DNA from 2 places in the Sphingomonas sp. DC4900 genome. Region 1 is predicted to be linked to the other one. Evidence: riboswitches for the same ligand, from Rfam matches in the RefSeq annotation. Region 1 holds a riboswitch; the other holds the start of a gene.
The links. Region 1 has a riboswitch for cobalamin ahead of ACP690_RS04340 (TonB-dependent receptor plug domain-containing protein). Riboswitches for the same ligand answer to the same signal wherever they lie in the genome.
Positions count from the first base shown of each region.

Region 2: another riboswitch for cobalamin. It lies ahead of ACP690_RS08795 (putative oxygenase MesX); the one in region 1 lies ahead of ACP690_RS04340 (TonB-dependent receptor plug domain-containing protein).

Region 1 covers NZ_JAFCUK010000002.1:386,906-391,100, reverse strand. The annotation lists gene ACP690_RS04350 (aldehyde dehydrogenase (NADP(+))) at 1-261, opposite strand, end outside; gene ACP690_RS04345 (glucose 1-dehydrogenase) at 476-1,333, opposite strand; cobalamin riboswitch at 1,464-1,670, shown strand; gene ACP690_RS04340 (TonB-dependent receptor plug domain-containing protein) at 1,807-3,732, shown strand; gene ACP690_RS04335 (ABC transporter substrate-binding protein) at 4,143-4,195, shown strand, end outside.
Region 2 covers NZ_JAFCUK010000006.1:7,864-12,058, forward strand. The annotation lists gene ACP690_RS08790 (methionine synthase) at 1-418, opposite strand, end outside; gene ACP690_RS08795 (putative oxygenase MesX) at 447-1,433, opposite strand; cobalamin riboswitch at 1,558-1,781, opposite strand; gene ACP690_RS08800 (TonB-dependent receptor) at 1,929-4,195, opposite strand, start outside.

The DNA.
Region 1 (4,195 bases):
CATCGCGCGCACGATCAGGTCATCGCCGAGTCCCACGATATTGTCGGCGATCCGCTCGAGGAACGCCGCACGCGTCTCGGGATCGGTCGCGGCAAAGGCGGGGAAGGCGGCATCGGCCAGCGCACACGCCTCCGCCACTGCATCGGCACCCGCCGACGAGAAATCGGGGATCAGCGTCTCGCCGGTCGCAGGGTTGACCGCGGTGAAACGGGTCTCGGCCTGGCGAGTGTCGCCGCCGATCAGCAGGGCGCCGTCGATCATGGATGTGCCTCGTATCGAAGATAATGTCTGACTAATTGTAGGGTGGCACGACGCTGCGGACAATGACCGATTGTTCGGGTGTCGCTACCCATTCCCCAACACCCGTTCGTGCTGAGCGTGTCGAAGCACGGGGTGCCACATGCGCGCCGTCGCCTGTGGCAACGCGCCCTTCGACAGGCTCAGGGCGAACGGGGGTGGGGTGAATGGGCAGCGTTTACAAAAACGCCCGCCCGCCCGTCACCGGAATCGTCGCGCCGGTGATATAGCTCGATTCATCGCTCGCCAGCAGCACATAGGCGGGCGCCAGCTCCGCCGGTTGCGCGGCGCGGCCGAGCGGCGTGTTCTCGCCGAACGTCTTCACGGCTTCGGGCGGCATCGTCGACGGGATCAGCGGCGTCCACACCGGCCCCGGCGCGACCGCATTCACGCGAATCTTCCGCTCCGCGAGCATCTGCCCCAGCCCGGATGTGAAATTGTAGATCGCACCCTTCGTCGTCGCATAGGCGAGCAATTGCTGGTTCGGGTCCTGCGCGTTGATCGACGTCGTGTTGATGATCGACGCGCCTTCGCCCATGTGCGCGACCGCGGCCTTCGACAGATAAAACATGGCATGGATGTTGGTGGCGAAGGTCAGCTGCCATTCCTCGTCGGCGATATCTTCCAGCGTCTCGAAGCTGCGCTGCTGCGCGGCATTGTTGACCAGCACGTCGATGCGGCCGAACGCCTCCACCGCCTTGGCGATCACGGTGCGGCACTGATCAGGCTGCGACAGGTCGCCCGCGACCAGTACCGCCTGCTGCCCCTCCGCCTCGACCAGCGCCTTGGCCGCCTCGGCATCGTCATGTTCATCGAGATAGGCGATCAGCACGTCGGCGCCTTCGCGCGCAAAGGCCAGGGCAACCGCGCGGCCGATGCCGCTGTCGCCGCCGGTGACGATCGTCTTCTTGCCGGCAAGGCGCCCGGAGCCCTTGTAGCTCGACTCACCATGGTCGGGGCGCGGGTCCATGTCGTCAGTACGGCCGGGGATCGCCTGCTGCTGTTCGGGATAGGGCGGGGTGGGGTAATCGGTCATGGGGCACTCCTTCGCTCCGGCCAACCGATCGCGTGCTGACCCGTTCCGGCACATCAACCTGGATCAATGAAGTTGCCCCGACGCCGACACCGCGGCGGCGCGGCATTGACGCCTCGGCCCGTCTGACCGTAAGGGCGCGGCCGTGAAAGGTCCCCGGAGACGGGGTCAAAAGGGAAGCCGGGATGCGCAACGGGAGGCGCGGATCCGGCGCTGCCCCCGCAACTGTGACCGGCGAGCCGGTCCCCATCGAGCCACTGGGTCCGCGACGGATTTGGGAAGGCGGGGACACAGGCGACGACCCGGAAGCCAGGAGACCTACCTTTCGCCGTCGATCCTTCGCGCGGACGGGGTGTGCCGGGCGGACGAGGGAACCCCCTCGATGCGAGCGACATCCGCCGTGCGCGAATGGTCGCGCGCGGTCAAAAAGGCCGCCGCGCGCGATCCGTCGCGTGCGGTCATAAGGGGTGTGCCCAATGACTGTTCGCCTATCTGTTTCCGTTGTCCGTCCGTCGCTGTTGACGGTCGGCCTGCTGCTCGCCGCGCCCGCCGCCGCGCAAATCGCGCCGACCGCTGATCCTGCCAACAGCGACGACATCGTCGTCACCGCGACCCGCGTCGCCCAGCCTGCGGCCGAAGTCGGCCAGGCCGTGACCGTCATCACCCGCGACGAGATCGATCGCCGCCAGACCGTGTCGGTCGCCGATCTGCTGTCGACCACCCCCGGCGTCACCGTGACGCGCAACGGCAGCCTGGGCGGCTTCACTGGCGTGCGCCTGCGCGGCGCCGAGGCGGAACAGACGTTGGTCGTGATCGACGGCATACGCGTCAACGATCCCTCGTCGCCCGGCGGCGGCTTCGACTTCGCGAACCTGCTGTCGGCCAGCGTCCAGCGCATCGAAGTGCTGCGCGGCCCCAATTCGGTCCCCTGGGGCAGCCAGGCGATCGGCGGCGTCGTCAACGTCATCACCGAAGAACCGACCGAGCGGCTGAAGGCGCGCGCCAGCGCCGAATATGGCTATGCCGACAGCGTGTTTGCGCAGGGCGGCATCTCGGGTCGCAGCGGTGCGATCTCGGGCGCGTTGACCGGCGGCTATCTGCGCAGCGACGGCATCTCGGCCGCGGCCAACGGCACCGAGCGTGACGGCTATCGCCAATATGGCGCGACCGGCCGCCTGGGCGTCGACTTCACCGACGGCATCGGCCTCGACCTGCGCGGCTATTGGGCCGACAGCAAGACGCAGACCGACGGCTATCCTGCGCCGAACTATATCCTCGCCGACGACCCCAGCTTCTCGACCGCGAACGAGCTGTACGGCTATGCCGGCCTGCACGCCAATTTCGGCACGTTCCGCAACCGCGTCGCCTTCACCATCGCCGACATCAACCGCGACACCTATGCCAAGCCCGGCGCCACGCCGTCGCCGTTCCGCGGCCGCTCGGAACGCTACGAATATCAGGGCGATTACCAGCCGATCGATCAGGTCCGCATCGTTGCCGGCGTCGAGCATGAAGACAGCCGCTATCGTGATTCGAGCCTGCGCCGCTCGGTCGGCATCACCAGCGTCTATGGCGAAGCGATCGTGAAGCCGTTCGACGCGCTGACCTTCACCGGCGGCATCCGCAACGACGATCATGAGACGTTCGGCAACCACACCACCTTCGGCGCCGACGCCGCGCTGGCGCTGCGCACCGGCACGACGCTGCGGGCGAGCTATGGCGAGGGCTTCAAGGCGCCGACGCTGTACCAGCTCTACAGCCCGTACGGGAACACGCGCCTCGATCCGGAAACCGCGCGCAACTGGGATGCCGGCATCGAACAGGCGCTGCTCGACGGCCGCGCCCGCGTCTCGGCGACCTATTTTAACCGCGACACGCGCAACCAGATCAGCTTCCGCGGCTGTTCGGGCGCCGAGCAGACAACCAGCGGCTCGATCTGCGTCAACCGCCCGTTCGGCGTCTACGACAACATCCAGCGCACCCATGCCGAGGGCGTGGAGTTCGCGATCGGCCTGCGTCCGGTCGATGCGCTGACCGTCTCGGCGAACGTGTCGTACATCGATGCGGAAAACCGCACGCCCGGCACCGCCTTCCGCACCGATCTGCTGCGCCGGCCCAAGGAAACCGCGGCGTTCGTCGTCGACTATCGCCTGCCGTTCGGCCTGGGTATCGGTGGCACCGTGCAGATCGTCGGCGATAGCTTCGACAGTGACAGCTACGGCAGCCGCGTGCGCGTCGACGGCTATGCGCTGGCCAGCGTCCGCGCCGAACTGCCGATCGGCGACCGCCTGTCGATCTACGGCCGCATCGATAACGTCACCGACGCCCGCTACCAGACGGTGGCCGAATACGGCACCTACGGCCGCGCAGCCTATGGCGGCGTGCGCGTGAAGCTGGACTGATGCGGATGCCCTCACCCTTGGCCGGTGTTGCCGCCTCTTCCCTCTCCCGATGGGAGAGGGAGGGAGGCGCGCAGCGCCGGAAGGGTGAGGGTCGTCGCCTGCTGTCGTCTGTGCTTACCTTCCTTCCGTCATTCCCGCGCAGGCGGGAATCCAGACCCGCTACCGTCTCGCAAGCGCCGCAAGGCCAGCCAGTCTGGATCCCCGCCTGCGCGGGGATGACGGGGTGGGTGGGGCGAGTCGCCGCCCTGATATTCACTAGTGGCACTGCGCCGTGGCGGGGGTTCGCCGATCGGGTGCCTCACATTCTCCGTCACCCCGGACTAGTTCCGGGGTCCACTCTGCGGCTAGGGGGACGGCAAGAGGCTCAGGCCACCCCCTCGCGGCCCGGTGGACCCCGGACCAAGTCCGGGGTGACGGCAGGTGTCTGGCTGAGCGCAGCCCTCACCCTAACCGCCTGCGCTCC
Region 2 (4,195 bases), on a different contig from region 1:
TATCGATCATCGTCATCGGCCCGGGCAGCGTCCATTTGATCGGCTGGCGGGTCTGAGCGCGCAGGAAGCGGGCATCGTCGACGAAGACCGGCGCGGGGCGCGACACCGCACCGACGACGGTCGGAACGCTGGCGTCGTAGCGGTTGCGGATGCGTACCGTCTCGCGCTGTTCGAAATCGACGCCGTCCAGATGTTCGATATAGGTGGTGACGAAATGCTGGCGCGTCTGCTCGCCGTCGCCGACGATGTCGATCCCCGCCTGTCGCTGGTCGTCGACCGCAAGGCGCAGCGCGTCCTGCTTGCCCGTGGTCAGGTCGTCGCCCTCCAGTCGCCACGGCGACCAGAGCGTTTCGGGTTGGGCGAGCCAGGCGGGTTTGGGCAGGCTGCCCGCGGTGGTCGTCGGCAGAAGTGTCGTCATGATCAGGATACCTTCGCGTTCGGGGCGATCACAGGCCGCAGGTTGCGGACCAGCGCTGCAGCGCGGGGCCATGCGGTTTGATGAGATGGGCTTCGGCAAATCGGCCCTGCTCGACGGCGAGGCGGCTGCGCTCTTCGCGATCGTAGACGATGCGGGTCAGCGAATAATCCTGCTCGTCCAGGCTGGGCTGATAGCGGGCCGCGGCCGCCGAATTGGCGTTGTAGATTTCGGGGCGATAGATTTTCTGGAAGGTCTCCATCACGCTGATCGTGCTGGCGAGTTCGAGGTTGGTGTAGCCGTCGACCAGATCGCCGATATGGTAGAAGGCGAGCGGCGCGACGCTGTGCGGCGGCATGAAGTAGCGCGCCGTCATCCCCATCTTCGCAAAGTACAGATCGGTGGGCGAACGCGTGTCGGCCGCATATTCCACCCCCAGGATGGGGTGGACGTTGGTCGTCCGGTGATAGACCTGCTTGCTGGACACGCTGAGGCAGATGACCGGCGGCTTGTCGAATTGCTCGCGATAGGCGTCCGACGACAGGAAATGCTTGAAGAGATTGCCGTGCAGGTCGCCGAACTGAGCGGGCGCACCGGTGTTGCCCGACTGGCGCAGGTGATCGGGCAGCACGACGCTGAAGTCGTAATCGCGGATGTAGGACGAGAAATTGTTGCCGACCATGCCGGCGATGCACGCGCCGCTGCGCGTGTCGGTGACGCGCGTGTGCAGGATTTCGATCAGCGGAAACGCCTCATCCTGCGCATCGGGGCCGATGCGCAGCGCGGCCGACACGATATCCAGCGCCACGGTGTAGCGGTCACCCGTCGGATTGTCCCAGTGCATCAGCGAATTGAAGCGCCGGTCGATCATCACCAGCGTGTTGCGCAGATTGTCCCGGCGGCTCTCCCCGCGTGCCAGGTTGGCGAAATTGGTGGTGATGCGCGTGGTGTCGGCGGGGCGATAGTCCTCGTCGAACGGGATGCTGCTTATGGTGAACGTAAAGCCGCTATTCGTCATGACTCACCTGCTGTTGACGAACAGGGGCATGGAAGAGCGCGCAAGGCGTGAGCGAGGCCCGGATGGCGTGCGCCGTGGACCGTCCGCGTCAAGCGCGATCCACCGGAGGAACCCCCGTCCGAGGAACGTTATGGCGTCGGAGGCAGGTCTCCTGGCTCACGGGTCAACGCGGTGGTTCCGGCCTTCCCGGGCGCGGGTGCAGCGCCCAGTGACACGAAATGGAACCGCCGCTCGCCGCTTACAGTTGCGGGGGCAGCGCCGGATTTTGCCCGCAGGGGGCATCACCGGCTTCCCGTCTTAGCCCCATCGCCATGCCTGGGATGAGGAACCTCGACCCGCGTCTTAGGCAGGATCGCGCGGCATTTGTCAAGCGCGATATAAAGATATCTTTATATCGTTATGTCAGGTTGGTGGGACATGCAGCCCATAGAAAGGCAGCGCCGATGGGTGCATCGGCGCTGCTGAGGACGGCGTGTTTGTGGCTGGGGGGGCGCCTCAATAGGCGGCCGACAGCGTCAGGAACCACTGGCGCGGCGGGATCGGGAAGCCCGAGTAATTGTTCGTCGCCGATCCGACGCCGAGGGTCGAAATGCCCTTCTTGTCGAACAGGTTGGTGACGTTGAGCGCCAGCTCCGCCTTGCGCAGCGGGATAACGCCCTCCGGCACCCGCGCCGCGACACGCAGCGAGGTGAGGAAGTAGGAGGGCACCTTCGCATCGTTGCTGAACGTCGCGTAGCGCGCGCCGACATAATCGCCGATAACTTGCACCTCGATCGGGTCGAGCGAGAGGGTCGCGACCGACTTGTTCATCCATTTGGGGATGCCGGGCAGCTGCTTGCCGCAGGTCGGCACGATGCCGCCGCTGACCAGATAGCCGCCGATGCAGGTGTCCGTCGCCGCGCCGATGCCGCTGGCGGTCGAGGTATAGTCGCGCTTGTACTTCGACAGATTGTACGACGCGGCATTGTACAGCGACAGGACGCGGCCGAAGCGCAGCGTGAAGGCGGCGTCGACGCCATCGGTCTTTACGTTGCCGACGTTGACCAGGATCGAGGTGCCGCCGGTGATCGCACCGCCGGCGATGCCGCCCGGATTGGTCGAGATCGCCAGCAGCCGGTCCTGGAAGTCGACGTGATAGTAATTGACCTGCGCGCTGAAGCCGATGCCGCCGAAGCTGCGGTTGCTGCGCAGGCCGGCTTCATAGGTCCAGCTGCTTTCCGGCCGGCCGCTCTGCGCGAAGGCGTCGAACGCCGCCTGGCTGCCCGTGAACCACGGGCCGCCGCCGCCCGCCAGATAGGCCTGGTATTGCCGCAGGTTCTTCTGCGCGTTGGCATAGAGCTGTTCGTGGCCGTTGACGTCATAGGTCGCGCCGACCGCGGGCAGGAACCAGCGCAGCGTATTGATCCGCCCCTGCGGCAGGTTGCCGGTCAAGCCGGACAGCGAGCCGACCACCGGCTGCACCGGGAAGCGGCCGGTCGCCCATTGCGCGCTCGTCTTGAAGCCCGCCTGGATCAGCAGACGGTCGAACGCCTGCCAGCTGTCCTGCAGGTGCAGCTGCAGCTGTTCGATCTTCGCATCGCCCTGATATTGCGTGAACAGCGGCTGCGCGACCGAGAGCGGGCGGATGTAGGGCGTGCTGTTGCCCGGCGTGTTGACGTCGACGCCATACCAACGACGCCACTGCGTCGTGCTATTGTGTTCGAACCAGCCGCCCAATTCGACCTTGTGTGCGCCGAGATCGAGGTCGAGCGCGGAGATGACGCCCCAGCGATCGATGCGATATTCGGTGGTGCGGGTGATCAGGCCCGACCCGCCCGTCGCGGCGACCAGCGCGGCCCCGGCCGCCGCCGCCTGCGCATCGGTGCGCGCGGTGCAGGTCGCCGGGAGGATACCGTTGGTATTGGCGGTGAAGCGGCAGTTGCTGGGCAAGGTCGCATACGCCGGATCGAGATAGGCCTGCGCGGTCGTGATCGACTGGCCAAGCGGTCCCGCGACGACACCGACGCCGTCATTGTGATGGTAATAGGCCGTGTTGGTCAGCGTGATGCTCTTGGCGAGGCGTGCCTCGTACCGGCCGTAGGCGAGGTAATCGGTGCGCTGCGCATCCGAGTAATAATTGCGGTAATTGCCGCCTTCCGCCGCGGGCGAGTTGCCGAGCGCGCTGAGGTAATTGGTGCGATAGCCGTTGAAGTCCGGGTAGAAGAACGGCTTCGTGTACGGCGTGTAGAGCTGCGTCGCGCTGGCGGTTTTGCCGGCCGAGGGCTTGAAGAAGACCGTCGAATCCTCGTTCGGCTGCGTCATGTCGTTATAGTCGAAGTACAGCGTCAGCTTGCCGAGGCTGTCATCGTGAACGAACTTGGCGTTCGCCTGCCAGCCGCCCTGAATGCCGTTGAAGTCCCAGGCGCGGGCCCGCTGGCGGACGCCCGACACATAGGCGCTGTTGGTGCCGCCGCCGAAGGTGCCGGTGTCGATCCGCACGAAGGTGCGCGACGTGTCGTAGCTGCCGACGGTCTGCGCGGCCTGAATGCCGAGCGTCGGCAGCGGGCTGGACGAATAGGTTTCGACCGTGCCGCCCAAATTGCTGTTCGACGCGGTGGCCAGATCGCCCGCGCCGGTCGCGACGACGACGCGGCCGACGTTTTCCGAAATCACCGCGCGCTGCGGCGACAGGCCGTTGTAATTGCCGTAGCTCTGATCGCCGAGCGGGATGCCGTCCATCGTATAGCCGAGCTGGTTGCCGGCAAAGCCATGGATGAAGATCT